2 regions of the Bradyrhizobium sp. USDA 4502 genome follow, and region 2 is predicted to be linked to the other one. Evidence: riboswitches for the same ligand, from Rfam matches in the RefSeq annotation. Region 2 holds a riboswitch; the other holds the start of a gene.
The links. A riboswitch is a leader RNA that binds a small molecule or an ion and turns the genes downstream of it on or off. The one in region 2 is predicted to bind S-adenosylmethionine.
Positions count from the first base shown of each region.

Region 1: another riboswitch for S-adenosylmethionine. It lies ahead of ACVW1B_RS38690 (O-succinylhomoserine sulfhydrylase); the one in region 2 lies ahead of metX (homoserine O-acetyltransferase MetX).

Region 1 covers NZ_JBSSGF010000001.1:8,307,197-8,322,072, reverse strand. Annotated here, with positions in the region: gene ACVW1B_RS38705 (MATE family efflux transporter) at 1-1,247, opposite strand, end outside; partial or broken gene ACVW1B_RS38700 (hypothetical protein) at 1,377-2,427, opposite strand; gene ACVW1B_RS38695 (2'-deoxycytidine 5'-triphosphate deaminase) at 2,589-3,695, opposite strand; SAM riboswitch at 3,830-3,909, shown strand; gene ACVW1B_RS38690 (O-succinylhomoserine sulfhydrylase) at 3,986-5,179, shown strand; gene ACVW1B_RS38685 (SDR family NAD(P)-dependent oxidoreductase) at 5,231-6,004, opposite strand; gene pimD (pimeloyl-CoA dehydrogenase small subunit) at 6,131-7,276, opposite strand; gene pimC (pimeloyl-CoA dehydrogenase large subunit) at 7,462-8,652, opposite strand; gene ACVW1B_RS38670 (acetyl-CoA C-acyltransferase) at 8,820-10,007, opposite strand; gene pimA (dicarboxylate--CoA ligase PimA) at 10,004-11,707, opposite strand; gene ACVW1B_RS38660 (3-hydroxyacyl-CoA dehydrogenase NAD-binding domain-containing protein) at 11,851-13,947, opposite strand; gene ACVW1B_RS38655 (IclR family transcriptional regulator) at 14,128-14,876, shown strand, end outside.
Region 2 covers NZ_JBSSGF010000001.1:6,516,160-6,531,035, forward strand. Annotated here, with positions in the region: gene ACVW1B_RS30475 (M23 family metallopeptidase) at 1-1,741, shown strand, start outside; gene ACVW1B_RS30480 (hypothetical protein) at 1,836-2,093, shown strand; gene ACVW1B_RS30485 (hypothetical protein) at 2,109-2,519, opposite strand; gene clpB (ATP-dependent chaperone ClpB) at 2,811-5,462, opposite strand; gene ACVW1B_RS30495 (helix-turn-helix domain-containing protein) at 5,655-6,218, opposite strand; gene ACVW1B_RS30500 (GNAT family N-acetyltransferase) at 6,276-6,791, shown strand; gene ACVW1B_RS30505 (MOSC domain-containing protein) at 6,847-7,638, shown strand; gene ACVW1B_RS30510 (TIGR02594 family protein) at 7,681-8,346, opposite strand; gene ACVW1B_RS30515 (alpha/beta fold hydrolase) at 8,590-9,462, shown strand; gene metW (methionine biosynthesis protein MetW) at 9,554-10,219, opposite strand; gene metX (homoserine O-acetyltransferase MetX) at 10,216-11,421, opposite strand; SAM riboswitch at 11,507-11,586, opposite strand; gene ACVW1B_RS30530 (chorismate mutase) at 11,760-12,623, shown strand; gene hisC (histidinol-phosphate transaminase) at 12,723-13,820, shown strand; gene ACVW1B_RS30540 (prephenate/arogenate dehydrogenase family protein) at 13,825-14,757, shown strand.

The DNA of each region.
Region 1 (14,876 bases), 1.8 Mb from region 2:
AGCACCGGGCCCAGCACCTTCGCGGCACCCTGCGAGGAGAAATACATCGACATCGCAAGGCCGATGAACGCGTACATCGGCGCGGCGGTCGAGAGATATTGATGGCTGGTCGCCCGCACGTGCGGATCATTGGTGAACAGATTGACCCAGAGGTCGGGGAAGACGGCGATGAAGCTGCCGACCACGCCGACCGCAAGGAACGACACCGTGCCCGCGGTCCAGGCGATGCGCCGGGCCCGCGCGACGCGCTCGGCGCCGACCGCCATGCCGATCATCGGCACCGAGGCGATGCCGACCGCGAAGGCGACCGAGGTCAGCATGAATTCGAGCCGCGCGCCGATGCCGTAGCCGGCGAGCACCGCGGTGCCGAACTGCGCCAGCATGTGGGTGAAGATCGAGATCGTCAGAACCGACTGCAACGGCGAGAAGCAGGACACCGCGCCGACCTTGAGGATGTCGATGAACATCGCCCATTGCACGCGCAGCCCCTTGAGCTTCGGCTTCACGCGGGCACGGCCCGAGAACAGATACCAGCCCATCACGCTGATGCTGATCGAATAGGCGATCAGCGAACCCGCCGCGACGCCGCGCATCCCGAATTGCGGCACCGGCCCGAGGCCGAGGCCGAGCGTGCCGCCGAGAATGATCTGCCACACCGCCGAGGACAGGATCATGGTCGACGGCAGCTTCATGTTGCCGGTGCCGCGCAGGATGCCGGCCATGGTGTTCATCAGCCAGGGCAGGATCGCGCCGCCGAAGAACACCTGCGAATAGGCGATCGCCTGCGCCAGCACATTGCCCCGGCCGCCGAGCAGTTCGAGCAGGCGCGGGCCGAAGATCAGCATGCCCAGCATGAACGTCAAACCAAAGGTCAGGCCGATCAGCAGCGCATGCATCGCCAGCGTCGAGGCGCGCTCGATCTCGCCGGCGCCGAGCGCACGCGCGATCGCGGATGCGACGCCGCCGCCCATCGCGCCGCCGGACATCGTCATGGTCAGGATCACGCAGGGAAACACCAACGCCATCGCCGCGAGCGACTCGACGCCGAGCCGGCCGATATAGGAGGTCTCCGCGATCACCACGCAGGTGCCGGCCGAGAGCGCGATCACGTTCGGCCACGCCAGCCATAGCAGCGTGCGCAGGATCGGCCCGTCGAGCAGCGCATTGCGCGCCGGCTTGGTCACCGGCGGCGGCAGCGGCCGCTCTTGTTCGTCGACAGGAATTTCGGCGAGGCCGAGATCGGACATTTGTACTCCCACGCGCGATCTGGGGAGCCGCGCCATGGTGTTTCCCTACCATGGCGGCGGCGGAATCCACGTGCGCGGGGCGCAAGGGGGGCCTGCGCGATTGCAGGTGAACCCGGATGAACCTTGGGGCTAGCCGATCGACCAGACGAACGGCGCGCCGGCGGCGCTGTTCGGCTTCAGATGCACCGGAATATGCCGCCCGCAGCCGGCGGCCAGCCCTTCGAACAGGCCGGTCAATACGCTGGCGCAGGCCGGATGATAGTCGGCCACGTCGGCCATCAGCTTCCAGCCCTGCTGGCGGATTTCGAACTGGCCCTCGGATTCGGTGATGTCAGCAATATCGTCCTGCGACTCGAAGAGAGTGCGCAGGAATGCGGCAAATTCCGTGGCACGGCCACGGCGGCCGCCGAGCGCCTGCGCGACCTCGTCGTAATACTGCATGCCGATCAGTCTGCCGGTGAGATGCAGCAGATAGCTCGCATCCTCCGGGCCGAACACCTGCACGATGACCGGCGCGGCCGTCTTCACATATTCCATCGCGTAGTTGCGATAGGCCTTTTCCAGCCGCGGCTTCGGCCAGCTGTCGACCGGCAGCGCCGGCGCGGTGTTCGGATCGAATAGCGGTGCCTCGAGATGGCGCGCGAACACCAGGCGCTGGTCGAGCTCGAGCGGATGATCGTACTCGCAGTAATAGCCCTCGAGCCCGTCCTGGCCGTCGACGCTCTGCTTGGTGCAGACGAAGCCGAGCCGCAAATCCCCGAGTGCGACGCCGTTGTTGGCGTGCCAGCCGCGCAGCATCGCGCGCGAGACCTCGCCGGGCACGCCGCAGATCGCCGTGCCCTTCCAGATCCAGCGCGGCGGGCGGATAGCGGATCCAGGCCTTGCGATCCGTCTCATACATGTATTCGACATGCACGCCGCCGATCCAGTTGGAGAGGTAATGATATTGCGCGGCCGCGACCGCCGGCGGCAGGCCGTCGAGGCCGAGCTTCTTCAAGCCAGGGAGAAAGCGTTCCTGCTGCTGGCGGCGAAACACACGGAAGACGAACTCGGCGGCATCGGCCGTGCCGCGCCGCGTGACGACGGTGAGGATCAGGCCGGTGAAGAAGGCGTGATAGAGATCGGCGACGCTGCGCCACTTCCGCCACTGCGTTTCGCGCGCGTCCTGCTCTCCGGTCATGTCTGCTCCCGCTGTTCTTGTTGGCGAGATAAAGCCTCGCGCGCGTAATCGTAGCCCGGATGGAGCGAAGCGCAATCCGGGGCAGCTCATTGCGCGTATGCAGCGTCCCGGATTTCGCTAGCGCTTCATCCGGGCTACGGAATTAAGCGCGCGAAACGGAATTACACGCGAAAATGCTTGGAAAGCTTCAGGCCCTGCGCCTGATAGTTCGAGCCGATGCGCTGGCCATAGAGAGCATCGGGGCGCTCGAGCATCCGTTCATAGACGAGGCGGCCGACGATCTGGCCATGCTCGAGGATGAACGGCACCTCGCGCGAGCGCACCTCCAGCACGGCGCGCGCGCCCTTGCCGCCGGCGCCGGCATAGCCGAAACCAGGATCGAAGAAGCCGGCATAATGGACGCGGAATTCGCCGACCAGCGGATCGAACGGCACCATCTCCGCGGCGTAGTCCGGCGGCACCTGCACCGCCTCTTTCGACGCCAGGATGTAGAACTCGCCGGGATCGAGAATGAGACTGCCGTCGGGCCGGGCCTTGATCGGCTCCCAGAAGTCGTCGACGGCATAGCCGCCGCGGCGATCGACATCGACCACGCCGGTATGGCGCTTGGCGCGATAGCCGACGAAGCCGCCCGAGCTCTCGCCGGAAAGATCGACGGAAAGCGCAACGCCATCGGAGAGATCGGCATCGTCGATATCGACCAGCCGCTCGGCGGCATGCAGCGCATCGAGCTCGTCGGCGGTCAGCGTCGCCTCGCCGATCCGGAAGCGGACCTGGCTGAGCCGCGAACCCTCGCGCAGCAGCACGGGAAACGTCTTCGGGCTGATCTCGGCGTAGAGCGGGCCGTGATAGCCGGCGCCGATCATGTCGAAGCGGCGGGTACCGTCGGCGATCACGCGGGTGAAGACGTCGAGCCGTCCGGTCGAGCTCTTCGGGTTGGCCGCGGCCACGATCTCCGGCGGCAGCGCCAGGCTCTCCAGCAGCGGCACGATGTAGACGCAGTTGGTCTCCAGCACCGCGCCGTCGGACAGATCGATCTCGTGCAGCTTCAGCTCGTCGATCCGCTCGGCGACAGTGGCATCGGGTCCCGGCAGGAAGCTGGCGCGGACCCGGTAGGCGATGTCGCCAAGGCGCAGATCGAGGCTGGCCGGCTGGATCTGGCTCTCGACGAAGTCATAGGCGGGCAGAATGAGGCCGGCCTCCGCCATCTCCGCGATCATGCGGTCGGGCAGGATTCCGTTGGATTCATCTTCCAGCGTGAACGACACGATGCGGTCCCTCGGCGATCCCTCGAGATGGCCCAAAAATCATACTCCAGGCGGCCATCAAGCCCCAAAATATGGGCTTTTACGGGTTATCCGATGACCGTCTTGACGGAAAGGGCGCGAGGGAATATCAGCTGCACTTATCCCGTGGTGATTTGAGCCGGCCGGCTTGCAGCCACGTTAAATAAGTCGCTAAACAGGCCGGGGACAGTGTGATCCCGGCTTGTGGAGGTTGCTCCAGGCCGGTTTTTTTGTGGCCATTCTCCAGGGGAAATGGCCACCTCGGAGGTCACATGTCTGAATCTGAAACCACGGCCCGCTTTCGTCCCGAAACCCGCCTTGTCCATGGCGGCACGCTGCGCTCGCAATTCGGGGAGACGTCGGAAGGGCTGTTTCTCACCCAGGGCTACGTCTACGACACCGCCGAGCAATGCGAGGCGCGCTTCAAGGGCCAGGACCCCGGCTTCATCTATTCGCGCTATTCCAACCCGACCATTGCGATGTTCGAGCGCCGCATGATCGAGCTCGAGGGTGCGGAAGCCGCGCGCTCGACCGCAACCGGCATGGCCGCGGTGACCACCGCGATCCTGGCACCGCTGAAGGCCGGCGATCATGTGGTGGCCTCGAAGGCCCTGTTCGGCTCCTGCCTCTACGTGGTGCAGGACCTGTTGCCGCGCTACGGCATCGAGACGACCCTGGTCGACGGCCTCGATCTCGACCAGTGGCAGCGCGCATTGCGGCCGAACACCAAGACCTTCTTCCTGGAGAGCCCGACCAATCCGACGCTCGACGTGCTCGACATCGGCGCGATCGCAGAGATCGCGCATAGCGGCGGCGCCCGGCTGATCGTCGACAACGTGTTCGCGACGCCGATCTGGCAGAGCCCGCTGTCGCTCGGCGCCGACGTCGTGGTCTATTCCGCGACCAAGCATATCGACGGCCAGGGCCGCTGCCTCGGCGGCATCATCCTGTCGTCGGAAGCCTTCATCGCCGAGCACATCCATAATTTCATGCGCCAGACCGGGCCGTCGCTGTCGCCGTTCAACGCCTGGGTGCTGCTGAAGGGGCTGGAGACGCTCGGCGTCCGCGTCCGCGCCCAGACCGAGAACGCGGCGAAGATCGCCGAGGCGCTGGCGAAACATCCGAAGATCACGCGGCTGGTTTATCCGGGCCGCCCCGATCATCCGCAGGCCGAGACGGTGAAGAAGCAGATGGGCGCCGGCTCGACGCTGGTCGGCTTCGAGGTGAAGGACGGCAAGGCCGGTGCCTTCCGCTGCCTCAACGCGCTGAAGATCTCGCGCATCTCCAACAATCTCGGCGATGCCAAGAGCCTGGTCACGCATCCCGCGACCACGACGCATCAGCGCCTGGCGCCGGAGGCCCGCGCCGAGCTCGGCATCAGCGAAGGTTTCGTTCGCTTCTCGGCCGGGCTCGAGCATCCCGACGATCTGATCGAGGATTTCGAGCGGGCGCTGGAGCAAGTCTGAAGCAACGCGTCGTGGCCGGGCTTGCCCGGCCACGACGGCTTCTCTTGAAGATTAAGTCGCAGCCGTCGTGACGCCGCCGTCGACCACGATGGTCTGGCCGGTCATGAAGGTCGACGCGTCGGAAGCGAGATAGGCCACAGCGCCTGCGATCTCGTCGGGCTCGCCGATGCGGCGGAGCGGCGTCGATGCGGTGCGGCGCTTCAGATTGTCCGGGTCCTCCCACAGCGCGCGGGCGAAATCGGTCTTCACCAGGCCCGGCGCCACGCAATTGACGCGCACGCCCTTCGGGCCCCACTCGCCGGCGAGGCTGCGGCACAGTGCGAAGTCGGCCGCCTTGGAGATGCCGTAGGCGCCGATCACGGTCGAGCCGCGCAGGCCGCCGATCGAGGAGATGATCACGACCGAGCCCTTGCCGCGCTCGGCCATCTGCGGGATCGCCAGTGCGGACAGCCAGATGTTGCTCTTGACGTTGGAGCCCATGATCTTGTCGAAGGCCTCGTCGGTGATGTCGAGCAGCGGGCCGTAATAGGGATTGACCGCGGCGTTGCAGACCAGGATGTCGATCTTGCCGTAATGCTTGATCGTCCCCGAGACCAGCGCCTCGACCTCGTTGCGGCGCGCGATGTTGCAGGGGATGACGAGCGCGTCGCCGCCCGCCTTCTTGATGCCGTCGGCGACTTCCTGGCAAGCATCCGCCTTGCGCGAGGAGATCACGACCTTGGCGCCGAGTTTGGCCAGGAGCTCGGCCGAGGAGCGGCCGATGCCGCGGCTCGAGCCGGTGATGACCGCGACCTGGCCGGTGAGATCGAACGGGGTGTTTTTCATTGTTGTTGTTTCCCTGTTATTTGCACGTCATTCCGGGGCGCGACGCAGTCGCGAACCCGGAATCCAGAGGTTACGGCGCCAGATTCCGGGTTCTCGCTTCGCGAGCCCCGGAATGACGGAGATGGCTCAGGCCAACAACCCGCCGCCCTCGCTGACGCGACGGAGGTGGTAGTCGGTGTCGCCGAGCGTGTTCTCGATCATGGTCAGCCGCTTGAAGTAGTGGCCGATCTTGGCTTCCATGGTCATGCCGATGCCGCCATGAAGCTGGATCGACTGCTGGCCGACGAACTTCAGGGACTTGCCGACCTGCACCTTGGCGGCGGCAACCGCCGACGCACGCTCCTTGGCATCGTCGAAGTCAGACGCCATGGTGGCGAACATCGACATGCTGCGGGCCTGCTCAAGCGCCACGAACATGTCGGCGGCGCGGTGCTGCAGGCTCTGGAACGAGCCGATCGCAACGCCGAACTGCTTGCGGGTCTTGATGTACTCGACCGTCTCCTTCAGCGACTCGTCCATCGCGCCGACCGCTTCCGCGCACAGCGCAATGCGGGCTTCGTCGGCGACGCGTTCGATCAGAGGCAGGCCGTTCCCGGGATCGCCGATCGCGGCGTCAGCACCGACCTCGACATTGGTGAAGGTGACGTCGGCGGCGTGCAGGCCGTCCTGGGTCGGATAGCCCTTCCTGGTGACGCCCTTGGCATCCGCCGGAACCAGGAACACGCCGATGCCGGTCTTGTCGCGCTGGCCGCCCTTGGTGCGCGCGGTCACGATCAAGGTCTGGGCGTTCTCGCCGTTGAGCACGACGAACTTCTCGCCGTCGATCACCCAGCCGTCGCCTTTCTTCTTCGCCGTGGTCACGACATCAAACAGGTCGTAGCGCGAGTTCTTCTCGAGCTGGGCAAAGCCGAAGGTTTTGCTGCCGTCGATGATGCCGGGAATGTGCTTGGCCTTCTGCTCGGCCGAGCCGCCATGGCGCAGAAAACCGCCGGCGACCACGACGGTGGCGAGATAAGGCTCGACCACCAGCGCCTTGCCGAGCGCTTCCATCACGATCATGGTCTCGACCGCGCCGGCGCCGAAGCCGCCGTCGGTCTCCGCGAAGGGCAGACCAAGCAGGCCCTGCTCGGCGAGCTTGCTCCAGAGCGCTTTGCTCCAGCCGCCCTTCTCCTTCATGTACTTCTTGCGCGCATCGAAGTCGTAGGCATCCGCCAGCAACCCGTCGACGCTTTCCTTGAGAAGCCGCTGCTCCTCGGACAGATCAAAATCCATGTTCGTTCCCTTAACTAACTGATCGTTGTTCAAGCCGGGGCCTCTTCACCTCGCCCCGCTTGCGGGGAGAGGTCGGATCGCGAAGCGATCCGGGTGAGGGGGTACAGGTCTCTCGGCAGTCGTTGCTCGGAGAGATGCCCCTCACCCCAACCCTCTCCCCGCGAAGAGCGGGGAGAGGGAGAGGATCAAAGCCCCAGCACCGCCTTGCTGATGATGTTGCGCTGGATCTCGTTGGAGCCGCCGTAGATCGAAACCTTGCGGTTGTTGAAGTAGCTCGGCGCGATCTGCGCGGTCCAATCCATGCTCTCGTTGGAACCGGCATCGCCGTGCTCGTCATAGGGCGCGGCGAACGGACCGATGATCTCCATCAACAGCTCGGTCGTGGTCTGCTGGATCTCCGAGCCCTTGATCTTGAGCACCGAGGAGGCCGGATTGGGCTTGCCCTTGCCGTGCTTGCCCTCGTCGGCGACGACGCGGAGCTGGGTCAGCTCGAGCGCCTTCAGCTCGATCTCGCAGGCCGTGAGCTTCTCGCGGAACGCCGGATCCTCGATCACCGGGCGGCCGCCGGCCTCGACCTTGGAGGCCAGCGCGCGGATGCGGCGCAGCCGCTCCTTCGACACGCCGACCCGGGCGATGCCGGTGCGCTCATTGCCGAGCAGGAATTTTGCGTAATCCCAGCCCTTGTTCTCTTCGCCGATCAGGTTCTCGTAGGGCACCTCGACGTCGTCGAAGAACACCTCGTTGACCTCGTGGCCGCCGTCGATGGTCTGGATCGGACGCACGGTGACGCCCTTCGACTTCATGCTGAACACGATGAAGGAGATGCCCATCTGCTTCTTCGCGGCCGGATCGGTGCGGCAGAGGCAGAAGATCATGTCGGCGTGCTGGGCGAGCGTGGTCCAGGTCTTCTGGCCGTTGATGATCCACTTGTCGCCACGGCGCTCGGCCTTGGTCTTCAGCGACGCGAGGTCCGAACCCGAGCCCGGCTCCGAGAAGCCCTGGCACCACCAGTCGTCGACATTGGCGATGCGCGGCAGGTATTCCTTCTTCTGCTTCTCGTTGCCGAAGGTGTAGATCACCGGGCCGACCATGCTGACGCCGAAGGCGAGCGGCTGCGGCGCCGGATAGGACTGCAGCTCTTCGTTGAAGATGTAGTGCTGCACGGTGCTCCAGCCGGTGCCGCCATATTCCTTCGGCCAGTGGGTGACACCCCAGCCCTTCTTGTTGAGGATGCGCCACCAGGTGACCATCTCGTCCTTCGACAGATGGCGGCCTTCCTGCAGCTTGCGCCGGGTCTCCGGCGGCACGTTGTTCTTGAAGAACTCCCGCACCTCCTCGCGAAACGCTATCTCTTCCTTGGTGAAAGCGAGATCCATCGGATCCTCCTTTTGAGCGAAACCTAACGTCTTGTTCCATCGTCGTCCTGGCGAAAGCCAGGACCCATTACCACCGGCCTTCGTTGCCTTGCGAAGGCGACTACCGTCCGTGCCCCTTACCCCGGCCGCGGGGTATGGGTCCTGGCTTTCGCCAGGACGACGGCGAATTACTGCAACACCTCGAACAAACCCGCCGCGCCCATGCCGCCACCGACGCACATGGTGACGACGGCGTATTTGGCCTTGCGGCGGCGGCCCTCGATCAGCGCGTGGCCGGTGAGCCGCGCACCCGACATGCCGTAGGGATGGCCGACCGAAATCGCGCCGCCATTGACGTTGATCTTCTCCGGATCGATGCCGAGCTTGTCGCGGCAGTACAGCACCTGCACCGCAAAGGCCTCGTTGAGCTCCCAGAGATCGATGTCGTCGACCTTGAGGCCGTGGCGCTTCAGCAGCCGCGGCACCGCGAACACCGGGCCGATGCCCATCTCGTCCGGCTCGCAGCCGGCGGAGACGAAGCCGCGGAAGATGCCGAGCGGCTTCAGCCCGCGCTTGGCGGCTTCCTTGTCGCTCATGATCACGGCGGCGCTGGCGCCGTCCGAGAGCTGGCTGGCATTGCCGGCGGTGACGGTGAAGCCCTCGCCGCGCACCGGCTTGAGGCCGGCAAGCCCTTCGGCCGTGGTCTCCGGCCGCGGACCTTCGTCCTGCGACAGCGTCACCTCCTTCATCGTGACGGCACCGGTCGCCTTGTCGGTGACCGCCATCATGGTGGTGATCGGCGCGAGCTCTTCCTTGAACTTGCCGCCCTGCTGCGCGGCCGCGGTGCGGCGCTGGCTCTCGAGGCCATACTCGTCCTGCTTCTCGCGCGAGATGTTGTAGCGCTTGGCGACGATCTCGGCGGTGTCGATCATGGGCATGTAGACCTCGCCCTTGATCTTGAGCAGCGCCGGATCCTGGGCGTGGAAGGAATTCATCTTGTCGTTCTGCACCAGCGAGATCGATTCACCGCCGCCGCCGACCGCGATCTCGACGCCGTCGAAGATCACCGAGCGCGCGGCGAGCGCAATCGCCTGCAGGCCGGAGGCGCATTGACGGTCGATCGTGGTGCCGGCGACTGTCACCGGCAGCCCGGCGCGGAGCAGCGCCTTGCGCGCGATGTTGCCGCCGGTCGCGCCCTGCTGCATCGCCGCGCCCATCACCACGTCCTCGATCTCCCTCGGATCGACCTTGGCCCGCGCCACCGCTTCGCCGATCGCGTGCCCGAGCAGGGTCGCGCCCTCGGTGACGTTGAGCGCGCCGCGATAGGCCTTGCCGATCGGTGTGCGGGCGGTGGAGACGATAACGGCGTCGGTCATGGGCGGAATCCTGATGCGGTCTGTTGTTGCGTGGATTGAGATGTCTCGGTTTGAGCACTTTTGGGCTGCTGCTGGCGCAATTCGTGACGCGACAGCTTTCCAACCGGGGTGCGCGGCAGCTCGTCGACGAACTCGAGCGCTGCCGGCAGTTCATGCTTGCCGACCTTGCCGGTGAGGAACGCGCGCAGCTCGTCGATCGAGAACGCCGGCTGCCCGTCGCGCAGCTTGATGAAGGCCTTTGCCGCCTCGCCGCGGTAATCGTCGGGAATGCCGATCACGATCACCTCCTGCACGGCGGGATGGGTGTAGATCGCCTGCTCGATCATCTGCGGATAGACGTTGAAGCCGCCGGAGATGATCATGTCCTTCTTGCGGTCCACCAGATAGAAATAGCCGTCGGCGTCCATGTAGCCGATGTCGCCGGTGAGGAAGCAGTCGCCGACGAAGGCCTCGGCGGTCTCCGCCGGCCTGTTCCAGTAGCCCTTGGTGACGTTCGGGCCGCGGATACGGATTTCACCGACCTCGCCGACCGGCATCACCCTGGTGGAATCCTCCAGCGACACCACGTCCATCTCGATGCCGGGCAGCATCAGCCCGATCGAGCCCGGCTTCTCCGGTCCCTCCTTGGGATGGCCGGTGCCGGGCGAGCAGGTCTCGGTCATGCCCCAGCCGCTCTTCAGCTTCATGCCGACGCGGCGCTCGAAGATCTTCGCGACCTCGACCGGCAGCGGCGCGCCGCCGGAGCCGGCGACCACCAGCGAAGAGAGATCGCGCTTGTCGAGATCGGGCAGCGAGGCGATCGCGATCCACATCGTCGGCACGCCAGGAAACACCGTCGCGCGCTTGACCTCGATGTCGCGCATCACGGCCTCGACGTCGAAGCGCTGGTGCAGCGAGATCAGATGGCCGCGCCGGATCGCCGACAGCAGCACGACGGTCAGTGCGTAGATGTGAAACAGCGGCAGTACGCAGATCACGCGCTCGATCGCATTGCGTTCGAGCCGCCCGGGCTTGCCCCAGACGTCGTAGATCGACACCGCCGCGGTGAGATTGCCGTGGCTGAGCATTGCGCCCTTGGGCAGGCCCGTGGTGCCGCCGGTATATTGCAGCAGCGCGACGTCCTCGACGTCGACCGCCGGCCATTGCGACGGCCTGGTCGCGCCGTCGATGAACTGGCGGTGGGTGATGATCGCGGGATTGTCGGGCAGCGCGGTTTGCGGCGTGCCGACCTTGCCCCAATTGTCGTCCTCGCAGACGATCAGACGGTCGAGCAGACCCTTGGCGAGGAATTTCAGCGCGGTCGGCAACAGCGCCGACAAATTGCTGGTGACCAGCACCCGCGCGCCTGAATCGGACAGCTTGTGCGACAGCGCGATCTCGCCGTCGAGCGGCGACAGATGCACGACGCGGGCGCCGGCCTTGAGCGCGCCGAAGAAATTGATCGGATGGTCAGGCGAATTGCCGAGGAACAGCGCGACCGAGGCGCCCTTGCCGTAGCCGGCCCGCATGAAGGCCGCAGCGGCGGTCTCGACCAGGGCTTCCAGCTCGGCGTAGCTGATCGGCCGGTCGCGGAATTCGAGCACCGGGCGCGCGCCGAACTCCGCCGCGGCGCTCGAGAGCAGGTCCGGCAGCGTGCCGCGCGTGATCTCGTCGCTCCACTGCACGCCGTTGGGATAATATTGTTCGCCGGGATAGGTCATGAAAACCAGACTCTGGAAACTGTCATTCCGGGGCACGCGCAGCGTGAACCTAAGATGCGCAATTTGCGCATCGGGGAATCTCGAGATTCCGGGTCTGCGCCTTACGGCGCATCCCGGAATGACACGTGGTTACAGTCGGCCAATCACGCCGCCTTCGACGGCGCGGCGAGCGAGGCGAAGGTCTTGCCCTCGTCGGCGAGCTTCTTGAGCAGCGGTGCCGGCTCGAGCGAGGGATCGTTGGTCTCCTTGGCGTAGAAAGCCAGACGATCGGCGATGTGCTTGAGGCCGACGGTGTCGGCCCAGAACATCGGACCGCCGCGATAGATCGGCCAGCCATAGCCATAGAGCCAGACCACGTCGATATCCGACGGACGCGCCGCGATGCCCTCGGCGAGGATCTTCGCGCCTTCGTTGATCATCGGGTACATCATGCGCTCGAGGATCTCGTCGTCGCTGACGACGCGCTTCTTGCGGCCGAGGCGCGCCAGCGTCTCGTCGATCAGCTTCTCGACCTCCGGATCGGGCAGCGCCGCGCGCGAGCCCTGCTCGTACTTGTAGTAGCCCTTGCCGGTCTTCTGGCCGAAGCGGCCGGCTTCGCAGAGCGCGTCGGCGATCTCCGACTTGATGCCGCGGTCCTTGCGCGAGCGCCAGCCGATATCGAGACCGGCGAGATCGCCCATCGCGAACGGGCCCATCGGCATGCCGAACTTGGTCACCACGGCGTCGACCTGCTGCGGCAGGGCGCCTTCGAACAGCAGCTTCTCGGACTGCTTGCCGCGCTGCGCCAGCATGCGGTTGCCGACGAAGCCGTCGCAGACGCCGACCACTGCCGGCACCTTGGCGATCTTGCGGGCGATCGAGACGGCCGTGACCAGCGCGTCCGGCGCGGTCTTGTCGGCGCGCACGATCTCGCACAGCTTCATGACGTTGGCCGGCGAGAAGAAGTGCATGCCGAGCACGTCCTGCGGACGCTTGGTCGACTTCGCGATCTCGTCGATGTTGAGATAGGAGGTGTTGGAGGCCAGCACCGCGCCCGGCTTGGCGTACTGGTCGAGCTTGCCGAACACTTCCTTCTTGACCGCCATGGTCTCGAACACCGCCTCGATCACGAGATCGGCGTCGCCGATGTTCTCGATGCCGACGACACCGTTGATCAGCGCCATCCGCTTGGCGGGCGCGTCCGCCGGGATGCCGCCGCGCGCGGCGGTCGCCTCGTAGTTCTTCTGCATGATGCCCATGCCGCGCTTGAGCTGCTCCTCGCCGGTCTCGATCAGGGTGACCGGGATGCCGGCATTGGCGAACGACATCGCGATGCCGCCGCCCATGGTGCCGGCGCCGAGGATGGCGACGCGCGCCACGTTGCGGCCCTTGGTGCCCTCGGGGACACCGGAGATCTTGGCGGCCTCGCGCTCGGCGAAGAAGGCGTAGCGCTGTGCCTTGGACTGGTCGCCGTTCATCAGCTTGAGGAAGCCCTCGCGCTCCTTCTTCAGGCCCTCGTCGAACGGCAGGTCGATCGCGGCGCCGACGGCGTCGGCAGCGGCGAACGGCGCCTCGAGGCCGCGCGACTTCTTGGTCAGCGCAGCGACCGCATTGGTGAAGATCGAACGATCGGCCTTGGCCGCGGCGAGCTTGCTGTCGTCGTCGCGCAGCTTGCGCAGCGGACGCTTCTCGGCGACCACCTTGCGCGCGAATGCCTCACCGCCCGAAGCCGGTCCCTCGACGATCTCCTCGATCAGGCCGGCCTTCAGCGCCGCGTCCGCGCCGATCGGATCGCCGCCGACGATCATCTTGACCGCGAGCTCGGGACCGACCGCGCGCGGCAGGCGCTGGGTGCCGCCGGCGCCGGGCAGCAGGCCGAGCTTCACCTCGGGCAGACCGAGCTTGGCGTCCTTGGTGGCGACACGGTAGTGGCAGGCCAGCGCGACCTCGAGGCCGCCGCCGAGCGCGGTGCCGTGGATGGCGGCAACGATCGGCTTCGGCGAGCTCTCCATCAGGCTCAGCACTTCGGCGAGCCCGGGCGGCTTCGGCGGCTTGCCGAATTCGGTGATGTCGGCGCCGGCGATGAAGGTACGGCCGGCGCAGGTCAGCACGATGCCCTGGACCTGCGCATCATCGATCGCGCTCTTGATGCACTCGAAGATGCCGCCGCGCACCGCGGCGCTCAGCGCATTCACAGGCGGACTGTTAACCGTGACGACGGCAATATTGTCATGACGTTCGAGCTTGACGACTTCACTCACCGGGACTCTCCCTGGATGCTTGTTCTTGGACTTGTGTTGAGTAGCTGCACGACTTGCGTTGAGCCGCTACGATTAGACCAATTTCGCACTGCGAAATTTAATTCCACATCTTGACATGGAGGGTTATTTTGAAGCACGTGCCTTGTCAACGAGCATGACAAGGGCAGGGCAAGGATAGGGATGAAGCGCGCTAGCAAGAAAGCCGCGACCGATCGCAATTTCGTCGTCGCCCTTTCCCGCGGACTGGACGTCCTGCGCGCATTCCAACCCAATGACGGGCTGCTCGGCAATCAGGAGATTGCAGCCCGCACCAAGTTACCGAAGCCAACCATTTCCCGGCTGACCTACACGCTGACCAAGCTGGGATACCTTACACCTGTACCGAAGTTCGAGAAGTACCAACTCGCGCCGTCGGCGATGGCACTCGGCTACGCCGCGCTCGCCAATCTCGGCGTTCGGCATTTGTCCGAGCCCTATCGAGAAGAAGTGATGCGCGCGACCGGCGGAGCGGTCGCCGTCGGCGGACGCGACCGCCACAGCATGATTTATTTCGGCCAGAGCCGGAACGGCCTGGCGCTCGGCGTACAACTCGACGTCGGCTCGCGGGTGCCGATCGCAACCACCGCGATGGGGCGTGCTTATATTTGGGCATTGCCGCCCGACGAGCGCGCGGCTTTACTGCGTGAGTTGCGGGACCACTACGGCAGCCGCTGGGCCAAGATGCGCGACGGCATCGAGCGCTCCGGCGAGACGGTCGCGAAGCACGGCTTCACGATGTCCGCAGGCGACTGGCAGAACGACGTCGCCGCAGTCGGCGTTGCATTGAGATTGAACGACGGAACCGGTCCTTACGCCTTCAATTGCGGCGCGCCGGCATTCCGCTTCACGGAAGACAGATTGCTCAACGACATTGGACCTCGTCTTGTCGC
Region 2 (14,876 bases):
CGAATCCTCCGCCTCCCGCAGCCTGGTGCGCGTGTCGACCGTGACCCGCGTCGGCAATCGCGACGTGATGCGGGTGCGGCCCTTCATCCGAATTTCCGGCAATCTCTCGATGACCACGAGCGACCTGTCGGCAAAAATCCCCGCGTTCAACGCGCAGCGTCTCTTGACCGATGTCGGCTCCGACACGCCGGCGGCGGCCGAGGATCCGAATGCCGCGGCCGAGCCCGACGCCGAGGTCTCGTTCGTCACCAAGGATCTCGGCTCCGTGCTGCCGAAGGCCAAGCTCGCCGCCGTCGTCGCGCTCGACGACGTGCTGATGCGGGTCCGCGACGCAGCCAACTGGCGCGGCTCCGGCGGCTCGGTGCGCTACGCTTCACTCGCCAATGCCGCGGCTGACGCGAGCGGCGCCGGCCCCGACATGAGGATGGCCTACGCCACCGAGGGCAACACCTCCGATCCCTATGCCGGCTTCGAGACGCGCGTAGTGCCTGAGAACGTCACCCTGCTGCCGAAGACCAAAGAGCAGGTCACCGGCGGCAATCCGGTCGGCGAACGGGTTCATGTCGTCAGGAAAGGCGACAGCATCACCTCGATCCTGCGCGATCAGGGCGCGACACCCGACGAGGCGAAGGCGATCGCCGCAACGCTCGGCCCGCGCGGCCGCGAGGGCGGCCTGAAGGAGGGCCAGAAGGTACGAATCCTGATGGCGCCGGCGGCGCCCGGACCGAATGTCAGGCTGCAGCCCTTTCGCGTGATCGTCGCCAACGAATCCGTCATCGAAGCCGTCGCCGCGCTGTCCGATCTCGGCAAATACGTCGCCGTCGACGTGCAGAGCATGAACACTGTCACCGAGACCGCCGACAATTCCAGCGACGATGATGAGGATGATGGCAGCGGCGTGCGGCTCTACCAGAGCATTTACGAGACCGCGCTGCGCAACAAGGTGCCGCCGACCGTCATCGAAGACATGGTCAAGATCTACTCCTACGACGTCGATTTCCAGCGCAAGGTCCAGCCGGGCGACTCGTTCGACGTGTTCTTTGCCGGCGAGGACGAGGGCGTTACCAGCACCGAAAAGACCGAAGTGCTCTACGCCGCGCTGACCGTGGGCGGCGAAACCAAGAAATACTACCGATTCCAGAGCTCGGACGACGGCCTCGTCGACTACTATGACGAGACCGGCAAGAGCGCGAAGAAGTTCCTGGTGCGCAAGCCGGTCAACAACGCGATCATGCGATCGGGCTTCGGCGGCCGCCGCCACCCGATCCTCGGCTATGTGAAGATGCACACCGGCGTCGACTGGGCCACCGCCTACGGCACGCCGATCTTCGCGTCCGGCAACGGCGTGCTCGAGAAGGTCGGATACGAGGGCGGTTACGGCAAATATATCCGCATGAAGCATGCCAATGGCTACGAGACGGCCTACGGCCACATGTCGGCCTTCGCCAAGGGCATGGAGATCGGCAAGAAGGTGCGGCAGGGCCAGGTGATCGGCTTCGTCGGCTCGACCGGCCAGTCGACCGGCCCGCACGTCCACTACGAAATCTTGGTCAACGGCCGATTCGTCGACCCGATGCGCGTGAAGCTGCCGCGCGGCCGTTCGCTCGAAGGCCCGATGCTGGCGAACTTCGAGAAGGAGCGCGACCGGATCGAGGCCCAGATGTCCAGCCGCGGCAGCTCGCGAATCGTCTCGGACGCCACCAGTTCCACGTCGCAGACGCGCTCCACCACCAACCGCTGACGACGGAAACCTCGCTCAAGAAGCCGTTCCATCCGGAACCATCCGCGCCGGTCAGGCTTTGTCCGCTTGGGCAAACCTTGCAGAGGAGGCGCGCATGGCAAGCCTCACCCGCGACGATGTGCTGAAGGCCGTCGGCTCCGCCGACGACGTCACAATCGCGAGGATTATCGCGTCCGGGGCGACGATCACCGAGCTTGCCGAGGCGCAGGCTTGGCTCGCCAATGACGAGCCGCTGATCAATGCCGGCAAGCCGCTGGCCACCGGCCGCGCCCGCGAGCTGGTCGATATCCTGTCCGAACTCGAGCCCGGCGAGGACGACGAGCCGTCACCGCCCATCGCCCCGCCGGAATGACGGCTCCGGCAAGATTTACGGCGCGAGGCTGGCGCAGATCAGGAACACGATCCCGATCGCGGTCAGCCCGAACGCCACGGATGCGAGCGGGAGCAGCATGTCGATGGTGGCATGGGTGCTGTTGATCGTGCTGCCCCAGACCGCGAATTCGCCGGTCCGCCACTCCCGGAACGGAATCGACCGCTGATGCAGGTCGTGCCGATCGTCGTATTTCCGCCAGATCAGCGAAAGCACCCATGGCAACAGCACCGCGACGAACAGCAATACGCTGACGAACATCAGCGACAGCTCGACGTCGTCGTGGCGGTCGAACAATATCCATGCCGCCACCGCGAACCACGCGACGAGGCCGGCGGCTACGCCGTAGACGCGGGGATGAAGATCGTCATAGACGGGCCGGTTATGGGCAACGAGGTCTCTGCTCATGCAATTCGCCTTCTGCTGAGGGCGACCGGCGGTGTGGCTTTGCAGGATGATGCAAGGCGGCGCGCGAATCAGCGATGCAATTCGGGCCGAATACTTCCCTTTGCAGCTGCGCGGGACGTTTGCCACGCCAGCCGATCATTCAGGATGAAAACGAACGCCGTCCCGAGGCGGTTTCATTAATTCGGGCTCACAAAACCGGCCGCCGAACGGGAACTCCGTCGCATGCGGCCCGCCGATGTCATGGCGATGGATGCGGCCTGCAGGCCGCATCCGGTTTCGCTATCGAAACGCTCAGTTCAGCTTGCGCTTCGAGACCGGGGCCTCGAACTGCACGATCTCGGCGGTTTTGGGCACCTGACCGTTGAAGGTCAGCACGTTGCCCTTCTCCGAGATCACGACATGATCGCCGTCCTTGACCTCGCCGGCGAGGATCATCTCGGCCAGCGGATCCTGCACGCTGCGCTGGATCACCCGCTTCAGCGGACGGGCGCCGTAAGCCGGATCCCAGCCCTTCTCCGCGAGCCAGTCCCGCGCCTTGGCGTCCAGCGTGAGCTCGATCTTGCGATCCTCGAGCAGCTTGATCAGCCGCGCGAACTGGATCTCGACGATGCGGCCCATCTCGCTCTTCTGCAGGCGGTGGAACAGGATGATCTCGTCGATGCGGTTCAGGAATTCCGGCCTGAAATGCGCCCGCACGACGCCCATCACCTGATCGCGGACCGCCGCGGTGTCCTCGCCCTCCGGCTGATTCACCAGGAACTCCGAACCGAGATTCGAAGTCATGATGATCAGCGTGTTGCGGAAGTCGACGGTGCGGCCCTGACCATCGGTCAGGCGGCCGTCGTCGAGCACCTGCAACAGCACGTTGAAGACGTCGGGATGCGCCTTCTCGATCTCGTCGAACAGCACGACCTGGTAGGGCCGGCGCCGCACGGCTTCGGTCAGGGCACCGCCCTCATCGTAGCCGACATAGCCGGGAGGCGCGCCGATCAGCCGCGAGACCGAGTGCTTCTCCATGAACTCGGACATGTCGAGGCGGACCATCGCGGTCTCGTCGTTGAACAGGTCAGCGGCGAGCGCCTTGGTCAGCTCGGTCTTGCCGACGCCGGTGGGGCCTAAGAACATGAACGAGCCGGTCGGCCGGTTCGGATCCTGCAGGCCCGCGCGGGCACGGCGCACGGCGGTTGCCACCGCACGCACGGCTTCAGCCTGGCCGACGACGCGCCTGGCGAGACTGTCCTCCATTTTCAGGAGCTTGTCCTTTTCGCCCTCGAGCATCTTGTCGACCGGCACGCCGGTCCAGCGCGAGACGACCTGCGCGATGTGGTTGGCGGTGACCGCCTCCTCCATCATCTCGCCGCCGTTCGGCCTGCTGTTCGCTTGCGCCTCGATGTCGGCGAGCTTCTTTTCCAGCTCGGGAATCCGGCCATAGGCCAGTTCGCCCGCCTTCTGGAATTCGCCGCGACGCTGCGCATTGGCCAACTCGACGCGGAGCGCATCGAGCTCGCTCTTCAGCTTCTGGGCATTGGAGAGCTTGTTCTTCTCCGCGCTCCAGCGCGCTGTCAGCGCCGTCGACCGCTCCTCCAACCCGGCGAGCTCCTTCTCCAGGGTCTGCAAGCGGCTCTTGGAGCCGGCATCGTTCTCCTTCTTCAGCGCCTCTTGCTCGATCTTGAGCCGGATGATGTCGCGATCGAGCGAATCGAGCTCTTCCGGCTTGGAATCGACCTGCATCTTCAGCCGTGCTGCCGCCTCGTCCATCAGGTCGATGGCCTTGTCCGGCAGGAAGCGGTCGGTGATGTAGCGGTTCGACAGCGTGGTCGCGGCCACCAGCGCGGAATCGGTGATGCGCACGCCGTGATGCTGCTCGTACTTGTCCTTCAGGCCGCGCAGGATCGAGATGGTGTCCTCGACCGTCGGCTCGCTGACATAGATCGGCTGGAACCGGCGGGCCAGCGCCGCATCCTTCTCGACATGCTTGCGGTACTCGTCGAGCGTGGTCGCGCCGATACAGTGCAGCTCACCGCGCGCGAGCGCAGGCTTCAGGAGGTTGGACGCGTCCATTGCGCCGTCGGTCTTGCCGGCGCCGATCAGGGTGTGCATCTCGTCGATGAACAGGATGATGCCGCCCTCGGCCGACGAGACCTCCTGCAGCACGGATTTCAGCCGCTCCTCGAACTCGCCGCGATATTTCGCGCCGGCGATCAAGGCGCCCATGTCGAGCGACAGCAGCTTCTTGTCCTTCAGGCTCTCCGGCACGTCGCCATTGAGGATGCGCAGCGCCAGGCCCTCGACAATGGCGGTCTTGCCGACGCCGGGTTCACCGATCAGGACGGGATTGTTCTTGGTCCGCCGCGACAGAACTTGAATCGTGCGGCGGATCTCCTCGTCGCGGCCGATCACCGGGTCGAGCTTGCCGTCGCGCGCAGCCTGGGTCAGGTCGCGGGCATATTTCTTCAGCGCGTCGTAAGCGTTCTCGGCGGTCGCACTGTCAGCAGTGCGGCCCTTGCGCAGCGCTTCGATCGCCGCGTTCAGGTTCTGCGCCGTGACGCCGCCCTTGCTCAGAATGCTTGCCGCCTCGCTGCCCTTCTCGAGCGTGAGCCCGAGCAGCAGCCGCTCGACGGTGACAAAACTGTCGCCGGCCTTGTCGGCGGCCTTTTCCGCCGCATCGAAGGCACGCGCCAGCTCCGGCGACAGGTAGACCTGCCCGGCACCATTGCCCGAGACCTTCGGCAGCTTGTTCAGCGCCTCTTCGGTCGCTTTCAGGATTGCTCTGGAATTGCCGCCCGCACGGTCGATCAGACCGCCCGCGAGTCCCTCATTGTCGTCCAGCAGCACCTTCAACAGATGCAACGGCGAGAACTGCTGGTGACCGTCGCGCATTGCGAGCGACTGGGCAGACTGGATGAATCCGCGCGAGCGCTCGGTGTACTTCTCAATGTTCATTCGTTTTCCCTCGGCCTGCCATCGCCACCCATTCAGGCATGACAACGGCATCTTCATTGGGTTTTCCGCGGGCCGCGTTGACGTTCCTCAACCAGCCTCTGGTCGTCGCCATCATTTTTCAGGCTTGCCGCAGATGTGGGCACTTGGTTCCAAAACGGAAGAGCCACGGTCTGCGATTTCGCCCGATGAAGCTCAGCGCCGCACGATGGCGACAAGGTAGCGGCAGGGCTGAGCCGTTTCGTTACGGAAGACGATGTCCGACGGCGGACCGAGCTCGACGCGGTCGCCCGCAGCGAGCTCATGGCGCTCCGCCCCTTCCATCAAGGTGAGGCGGCCGCTGATCACCCAGACCACCTGGCGGACCAGGTGATAGGCGCTGGCGGGGAAGCCGGCTTCCTGCCTCGCAGGCAGCTCGATCTCCACCAGCTCCAGCGGATTGGCCGGATGCAGGAACACCTGCCGCCGCAGATAGGCCGCCTTCGGATCGCGCCACACCGGCTGATCCTTGGCCCGCTGCAGGCGGGAATTGTGTGAGGCAACCTCGAACAACGCGGCCATGGTCAGACCGTAGGCCGTGGCGATCCGCGACAGCGTCGCCGCCGTCGGGCTTGCCTCCGCCCGCTCGATCTTGCTCAGCATGGCCTTGGACACGCCGGCCCGCCCGGCGAGGTCCGCCAGCGACCAGCCGCGGCCCTCCCGTTCGGCGCGAACCCGCCGCCCGAGAGCCTCATCGGCCTTGTCCTCTATAATTGACATATTGTCTTATATAGTAGACGATGAGGTCCATTCAAGAGGCGCGTCAAGGAACCAGCGATGATTATCCGCCCCGCCACCGAGCAGGACATCCCTGCGATTACCGCGATCTTCAACGAGGCGGTCGCCAACTCGAACGCGATCTGGACGGAGAAGCAGGATTCCGAGGCCGAGAGGCTAGCCTGGATGACGGCGCGGCAGGCTCTGGGCTATCCCGTGCTAGTAGCCGTCGAGGGAGCGACGGTGCTCGGCTATGGCACATTCGGCGACTTCCGGGCCTTCCCGGGTTACCGCTACAGCGTCGAGCACAGCGTCTATATCCATGCCGATCATCGCGGCCGCGGCCTCGGCCGGATCATCGTCGACGAGCTGATCGCCGCGGCCACCGCGCTCGGCAAGCACGTCATGATCGCCGGCATCGACGGCGGCAATCCCGCCTCGCTCCGGCTGCACGCGCAGGCCGGCTTCATCGAGGTCGCCCGGATGCCGGAGGTCGGACGCAAGTTCGGCCGCTGGCTCGATCTCGTGTTCATGCAGCGCCTGCTGGACGCTCCTGGAGCGGCGCGCGCCGACTAGTACCTTCCCGCGGGTGACAGTTCTCCTCGCACGCCAAACAGGCTAGAGCGGGCGAATGGACAACACGCACGCTTCCTCTGCCCGGATCGCCGGCATCTATCGCTATCCCGTCAAGGGCCTCACGCCCGAGCCGCTGCCGCACGCAGAGCTCAAGGCCGGCGAGACGCTCCGCTCCGATCGCCGCTATGCGATCGAGAACGGCCCGAGCGGTTTCGATCCCTCGGTGCCGAAATGGCTGCCGAAGCCGCATTTCCTGATGCTGCAGCGGGACGAGTGGCTGGCGCCGCTGCGCGCCCATTTCGACGATGACAGCCACGTGCTGACGCTGCGTCGGGATGGCGCGATGGTGGCCCAGGGCGACCTCGAGACCGCGGAAGGCCGCGCGGCGATCGAACGCTATTTCGCTGACCGTCATACCGGCCAGATCAAGGGCCCGCCCAAGGTGCTGGTCAGCCCCGGGCACAGCTTCTCCGACGTGCCGCGCAAGGTGGTCTCGATCATCAATCTGGCCAGCCTGCGGGCGATCGAGCAGATGGTGCAGGCGCCGGTCCATCCGCTGCGCTTCCGCGCCAACCTCTATGTCGAAGGCTGGCCGGCCTGGCATGAAGCCAGCCTGCTCGACCAGACCATCGCGATCGGCAGCGCCCGGGCCAGGGTGGTGAAGCGCATCACCCGCTGCGCCGCGGTCAATGTCGATCCCGATACCGGCGCGCGCGACCTCTCGGTGCCGAACACGCTGATGCAGCGTTTCGGCAACAATGAGTGCGGCATCTATGCCGAGATCATCAGCGATGGCGGCGCCGCCGTCGGCGACACGATTGCCGCTGAGGGACCTGTAGCGTCGTAGGCCGGGCAAGGCGCGTGCGCGCCCTGCCCCGCTTTCGAGCGATCAGTTGGTCGGCATCACATAGGCGTAGATGCGGCCGCGCGAGACCCGCGTCTCGCGGACGCGGTGGCCGCTGTTGCCCGAGATCATGATCGGATTGCCCTTGGCATCGACGCCGGTGATGATGCCGACATGGCCGCCGCCGCGGCGGCTCATCACGGCGATGGCGCCGACCTGCGGTCCCGAAACGCGCGTGCCGTATTTGGCGAACGAGCTCGCCATGTCGGAGCCGGTGCCGCGATGGCCGGTGTGCTGCAGCACCATGTTCATGAAGCGGGCGCACCACAGGCTGGAGCGGCCGGTCGGATTGCCGCCGAGATAGCGGCGCGCCTCGGCCACGATGCCGGACGAGCCGAAGCCGCTTGCCGCAATCACGCCGCCCGTGTTGGGCACGGGGTCAGCGCTGCCGGGCAACGGCGCTGCGTTGGTTTCGATGATCCCGCCCGGCTGCGCGAGTGCGCGGCGCTCGGCGCGCGACAGCCGCGCTGCGGGCCGATAGTGATGACGGGCATAATGACGCGCGTGATGGCCGGCATGGGCCGAATGCGCGTGACGTGAATGATGCGGACGGGCGGATGCCGGTGCGGCGGAGATCACGGCGAGAGTGAGCGAACACAGAGCCAGCGCCAAAACACGAAGCGACCGGCGACACGCAAGCAACTGAACCATACTTCACTAGATCCTCTGTAACACCCCCCAATTCCCCGTCGCGTTCCCAAGGAAACACTCAAGGGAACACGGCGGTGGTTTTGAAAATCGGGATGGCGCGAGGAAGATTTCATGCGGCACTGCGGGAACAATTTCTGGGTCATTCCGCGATGATTCGATGACGAGAAAGGAACCGGAACTGCCGCATTGCGGCCTTGAAAATTAACTGCAAATCTGGGGGCGGCCAACGAGAGGAGAATTTCAATGCCCTACGCCACGACGAAAGATCATGTCCGCCTCCATTTCGAAGAGGCCGGCAGCGGAACCCCGATCATCTTCCTGCACGAGTTCGCCGCGGATCACACCAATTGGGAGCCGCAGATGCGCTATTTCGCGCGCGGCCACCGCTGCATCGCCTATTCGGCCCGCGGTTACACGCCGTCCGACGTGCCTGCGAGTGCCGACGTCTACACCTACCAGCACTTCTATACCGACGCGCTCGCCGTGCTCGACCATCTCGGCATCGCCAGGGCGCATTTCGTCGGACTCTCGATGGGCTCCTATTCGTCGCTGCAGGTCGCCCTCAACGCGCCGGAGCGCGCGCTGTCGATGACGCTGGCCGCGGTCGGCTCCGGCTCGAGCCTCGAGAATCTCGATGCCTTCCGCGCGCAGTGCCGCGCCAATGCCGCGCAATACGAGAGCATCGGCGCGGTTGAGGTCGCCAAGGTGACGCGCGAGGCGCCGAGCCGGATTCCGTTCCTGGTCAAGGATCCGCGCGGCCACGCCGACTTCTACGCCGCGCTCGCCCGCCACGACGCCAAGGGCTCCGCCAACACGATGCGCAGCTTCCAGGGCGGCAGGCCCTCGATCTACACCATGACCGATGCGATCAAGCGCGCCGCGACGCCGGCGCTGATCCTGTGCGGCGACGAGGACGACAATTGCATCGCGCCCAGCATGTTCCTGAAGCAGCATCTGCCGGCCGCCGGCCTATCGTTCTTCCCGAAGTCGGGCCACGTGCTCAACCTCGAGGAGCCGGCGCTGTTCAACGAGATGGTCGGGCGCTTCATCGCGCTGGTCGAGGCCGGCCGCTGGCCGGTGCGCGATCCGAGGTCGCTGGTGGCGGCGCCGGTGTAGTCCTGTCATTCCGGGGCGATGCGCAGCATCGAACCCGGAATCTCGAGATTCCGGGTTCACGCTTCGCGTGCCCCGGAATGACGCCATGACGTCACTTCCCCTGCCCACCCCTGCTGAGCAGGAACACACCCTGCTCGCCGAACATGTTCCACACCCACCACGGCAGGTTGAGCGGCACCGGACGGCCGTAGAGATCGAGCGCCACCGCGCGCTCCATCTTGACGTTGATCTCCTCGCAGAGCTGCACGAAATCCTTGATGGTGCAGAAGTGGATGTTCGAGGTGTCGTACCAGCTCGCCGGCAAATTCTCGGTGCGCGGCATGTGGCCCCCGATCAACAGCTGCAGCCGCATCTTCCAGAACCCGAAATTCGGGAACGAGACGATGGCGCGCTGGCCGATGCGCAGCAGATTTTCCAGCACCACCTTGGGCTGTCGCGTCGCCTGCAAGGTCTGCGACAGGATCACGTAGTCGAACGCATCATCCGGATAATTGACGAGGTCGGTGTCGGCATCGCCCTGCACCACCGCGAGCCCCTTGGCGACGCAGCCATTGACACCCTCGCGCGACAGCTCGATGCCGCGGCCGTCGATGCCGCGGCTCTCTAGGAGCTGCAGCAATTCGCCATCGCCGCAGCCGACATCGAGCACGCGCGAGCCCGGCCGCACCATGTCGGCGACCAGCAGATGATCGGTGCGATGGCCGCCGGTCCGCTCCGGCGCGATGCCCGGCAAGGGCAATGTCTGCTGCATGCTCATGGCTGGCCGCCGTCCTTCAGTCCGCGTGCCTTGCCTGCGGCCAGCAGGAATGCGCGGGAGATCTCGAGGAATTCGGGCACGTCGAGCAGGAAGGCATCGTGCCCCTTGTCGGTCTCGATCTCGGCGAACGACACCCGCGCGCTCGACGCATTCAGCGCATGCACCAGCGCGCGCGATTCCGAGGTCGGAAACAGCCAGTCGCTGGTGAACGACACCACGCAGAACCGCGTCTTGATGCCGGTGAACGCCTTCGCCAGCACGCCGTTGTGGTCGGCGGCGATGTCGAAATAGTCCATCGCGCGGGTCAGATAGAGATAGGAGTTGGCATCGAAGCGCTCGACAAAGGACGAGCCCTGGTAGCGCAGATAGCTCTCGACCTGGAAATCCGCATCGAACGAGAAGGTCGGCAGCTCGCGGTCCTGCATCCGCCGTCCGAACTTGCGATGCAGCGCGGCGTCCGAGAGATAGGTGATGTGCGCGGCCATCCGCGCCACCGCCAATCCGCGGTGCGGATGGGTGTCCTCGTCGACATAGCGGCCGCCGCGCCAGTCCGGATCGGCCATCACGGCCTGGCGGCCGAGCTCGTGGAACGCGATGTTCTGCGCCGAGTGGCGCGTCGAGCAGGCGATCGCGAGCGTCGAGAACACGCGCTCCGGATAGGCCGCGGTCCATTGCAGCACCTGCATGCCGCCCATCGAGCCGCCGACCACGCAGAACAGCGTCGTGATGCCGAGACGATCGATCAGCATCGCCTGCGCACGCACCATGTCGGGGATGGTGATGATCGGGAAATCGAGTCCCCACACCTTGCCGGTCGCGGGGTTCAACGACGCAGGGCCGGTCGAGCCCATGCAGCCGCCGATCACATTGGAGCAGATGATGAAGTACTTGTCGGGATCGATCGGCCGGCCGATGCCGACCATGGTCTCCCACCAGCCGGGCTTGCCGGTGACGGGATGGATGTTGTTGACATGCTGATCGCCGGTCAGCGCGTGGCAGACCAGGATCGCGTTGGAGCGGTCGGCATTGAGCTCGCCATAGGTCTGGTAGGCGATCTGGAATGGTGCGAGATCGACGCCGCAATCGAGCTTGAGCGGCTGGTCCATCCCGAACTTCGCCACCAGTGACGACGGATGGTCGGCCTCATGGGCGCGATCATCGCTCGGGGTTTGTGGGCTCGGTATCGGACGCACGTTGCTCATCTAGGCGACCCTGCCTCCGCGCGGGAGGGCTCGACGGACCTCAGGCCAATAAAAAACCCGGCCTGAACAAAGGTTCGGCCGGGAGCTGATAAGGTCCCCGGCCTGTTTAGCGAGTTGTTTAACGTGGCTGCAAGCCGGCCGGCTCAAATGACCACGGGACGCAGGGAACGTAGTCCCCATGCCCCCCGCCGTCAAGACAGCCCTGCCCACGGCCAATTGGTTAACCGAATGCGCAAGGCACGCCTGCGACGTTTCTCTTTGCTTTCGCTGCCCGTCTTTCCTAATCAGGGACCTGTCCGACGCGGCAACGGGCCGCCCCGACGACAAGGTTTGAGAGCATGTCCAACCCACCCCCGTCGCCGCCCTCGCTGCAGGATCTGCGCAAGGAGATCGATGCGATCGACGAGCAGGTACACCGCCTGTTGATGGCGCGCGGCGACATCATCGACCGCCTGATCCAGGTCAAGAAGACCCAGGAGGTCGGCTCGGCATTCCGCCCGGCACGCGAGGCCAGCATGATGCGCGAGCTGGTGCGGCGTCATCGCGGCATCCTGCCGCTCGACACCATCGAGAGCATCTGGCGCGTCATCATCTCGACCTTCACCTATGTGCAGGCGCCGTTCGCGGTGCATGCCGATGTTTCGGTCGGCGAGTCGGCCATGCGCGACTCGGCGCGGTTTCACTTCGGCTTCGTGGTGCCTTACGTGTCGCATTTCAGCGCACAGGCCGCGGTCGAGGCGGTGGCGAAGTCGAAGGGCGACCTCGCGCTGGTCTCCGCGATCGCAAGCCGTACGCCGTGGTGGAATGCGCTCGAGGCCAGTGGCGCGCCGAAGATCATCGCGCGGCTGCCGTTCCTCGAACGCGCCGACCATCCCGCCGCGCTGCCGGTGTTCGTGATCTCGCGGGTCGCCGACGACGCCATGGTCACCGAAGTGCAGACCTGGAGCGTGCGCGTCTCCGGCTGGAACGCCGATGTCGCCCGGGCGCTTGCGCCGCTCGCCGAGATCGTCGCGGTCCCCGACACCGCTTTCGACGGCGCGGCGCTCCTGGTCTCGGTCACCGGGCAAGACCTTAAGAACAAGGGTTTCGAGGCCATCAAGCTCGCCCTGATCAAGGCCGGCGCCTCGGTCCGCTCGTCGGCCCTCGTCGGCAGCCACGCAACGCGCTATACGGTGCCCTCTAACGGATCGGCCAGGACCTGAAGTAAGAGCCAGCCGCCCGTCCAGGCTTTTGTTTTGACGCGTTTTCTTCACGCGAACCGGTATCCACTTCGCTCGAAAACGCTCTGTTCGGAGTTGATGATGTCCCGCCCCGTGCCGAACCCCGGCATCCTCGATATTGCGCCCTACACGCCCGGCAAGAGCCCGGTGCCGGAACCGGGCCGCAAGGTGTTCAAGCTGTCCGCCAACGAGACGCCGTTCGGGCCGTCTCCGAAGGCGATCGCGGCCTACAAGGCGGCGGCTGACCATCTCGAGGACTATCCGGAGGGGACCTCGCGCGTGCTGCGCGAGGCGATCGGCCGCGCCTACGGGCTCGATCCCGACCGCATCATCTGCGGCGCCGGCTCCGACGAAATCCTCAACCTGCTGGCGCACACCTATCTCGCGCCCGGCGACGAGGCGATCTCGACCACCCACGGCTTCCTGGTTTACCCGATCGCCACCATGGCGAACGGCGCCAGGAACGTGATCGCGGCCGAGACCAATTTCACGGCCGACGTCGACGCCATACTCAAGGTGGTGACGCCGCGCACGAAACTGGTCTGGCTCGCCAACCCGAACAATCCGACCGGCACCTACATCCCGTTCGACGAGGTCAAGCGGCTGCGCGCCGCGCTGCCGTCGCATGTGCTGCTGGTGCTCGACGCCGCCTATGCCGACTACGTCTCGCGCAACGACTACGAGCTCGGCATCGAGCTGGTCGCGACCACGGACAACACGGTGGTGACGCACACCTTCTCGAAGATCCACGGCCTTGCGGCGCTGCGGATCGGCTGGATGTTCGGGCCGGCGCATATCGTCGATGCCTGCAACCGTATCCGCGGTCCGTTCAACGTCACGACGCCGGCGATGCTGGCGGCGGTGGCGGCGATCGAGGACACGGCGCATGTGCAGATGTCGCGAACCCACACCGAACAATGGCGCAACTGGCTGACCGAGGAGATCGGCAAGCTCGGGCTGAAGGTGACGCCGAGCGTCGCCAATTTCGTGCTGATCCATTTCCCGACCGACAAGGGCAAGACCGCGGCGGAAGCCGACGCCTATCTCACACGGCGCGGCCTCGTGCTGCGCGCACTCAACAATTACAAGCTGCCGCATGCGCTGCGCATGACCATTGGCACCGAGGAGGCCAACCGCCTCGTGGTCGAGGGGCTGCGCGACTTCCTGGCCGGAAAGTGACATCGTGACCACCGCCCCGCTCTTCCAACGCATCGCGCTGATCGGCTTCGGTCTGATCGGCGGCTCGATCGCGCGCGGCGCGCGCGCGCAGGGGCTGGTCGGCGAGATCGTGACCACCGCGCGCTCGGAGAAGACGCGTGCGCGCGTCGCCGAACTCGGCATCGTCGATCGCGTCGTCGAGACCAACATCGAGGCGGTGAAGGATGCCGACCTCGTCATCCTCTGCATCCCGGTCGGCGCCTGCGGCCCGGTCGCGGCCGAGATCGCCGAACATCTCAAGCCCGGCGCCATCATCTCCGACGTCGGCTCGGTGAAGGGCGCCGTCGTCAAGGACATGGCGCCGCATCTGCCTGACGGCGTCCACTTCGTCCCGGCGCATCCGGTGGCCGGCACCGAGCATTCGGGGCCGGATTCCGGCTTCGCCGAGCTGTTCATCAACCGCTGGTGCATCCTCACCCCGCCCGAAGGCACCGATCCCGCGGCGACCGACCGGCTGCGCGCGTTCTGGGCCGCGCTCGGCGCCAAAGTCGAGATCATGACGCCCGACCATCATGACCTCGTGCTCGCGATCACCAGCCATCTGCCGCATCTGATCGCCTACACCATCGTCGGCACCGCCGACGAGCTGGCGCAGGTGACGGAATCCGAGGTCATCAAATTCTCCGCCGGCGGCTTCCGCGACTTCACCCGCATCGCTGCCTCGGACCCGACGATGTGGCGCGACGTGTTCCTCGCCAACAAGGACGCCGTGCTCGAGATGCTCGGCACCTTCAACGAGGATCTGTCGAAGCTGACCCGCGCGATCCGGCGCGGCGACGGCGAAGCGCTGTTCGACCACTTCACCCGCACCCGGGCCATCCGCCGCGGCATCGTCGAGACCGGCCAGGACTCCGCCGCACCCGACTTCGGCCGGCCGCATGCGAATTTGAAGACGTAAGCGGGACGACTTCTCTCCATTCGTCGTCCCGGCGAAAGCCGGGACCCATACTCCGCGGCGGGTGTGGTTGACGGGACTCGTCGTCCCAGCATCGCGCAACAATGACCAGCTGTGGTTAT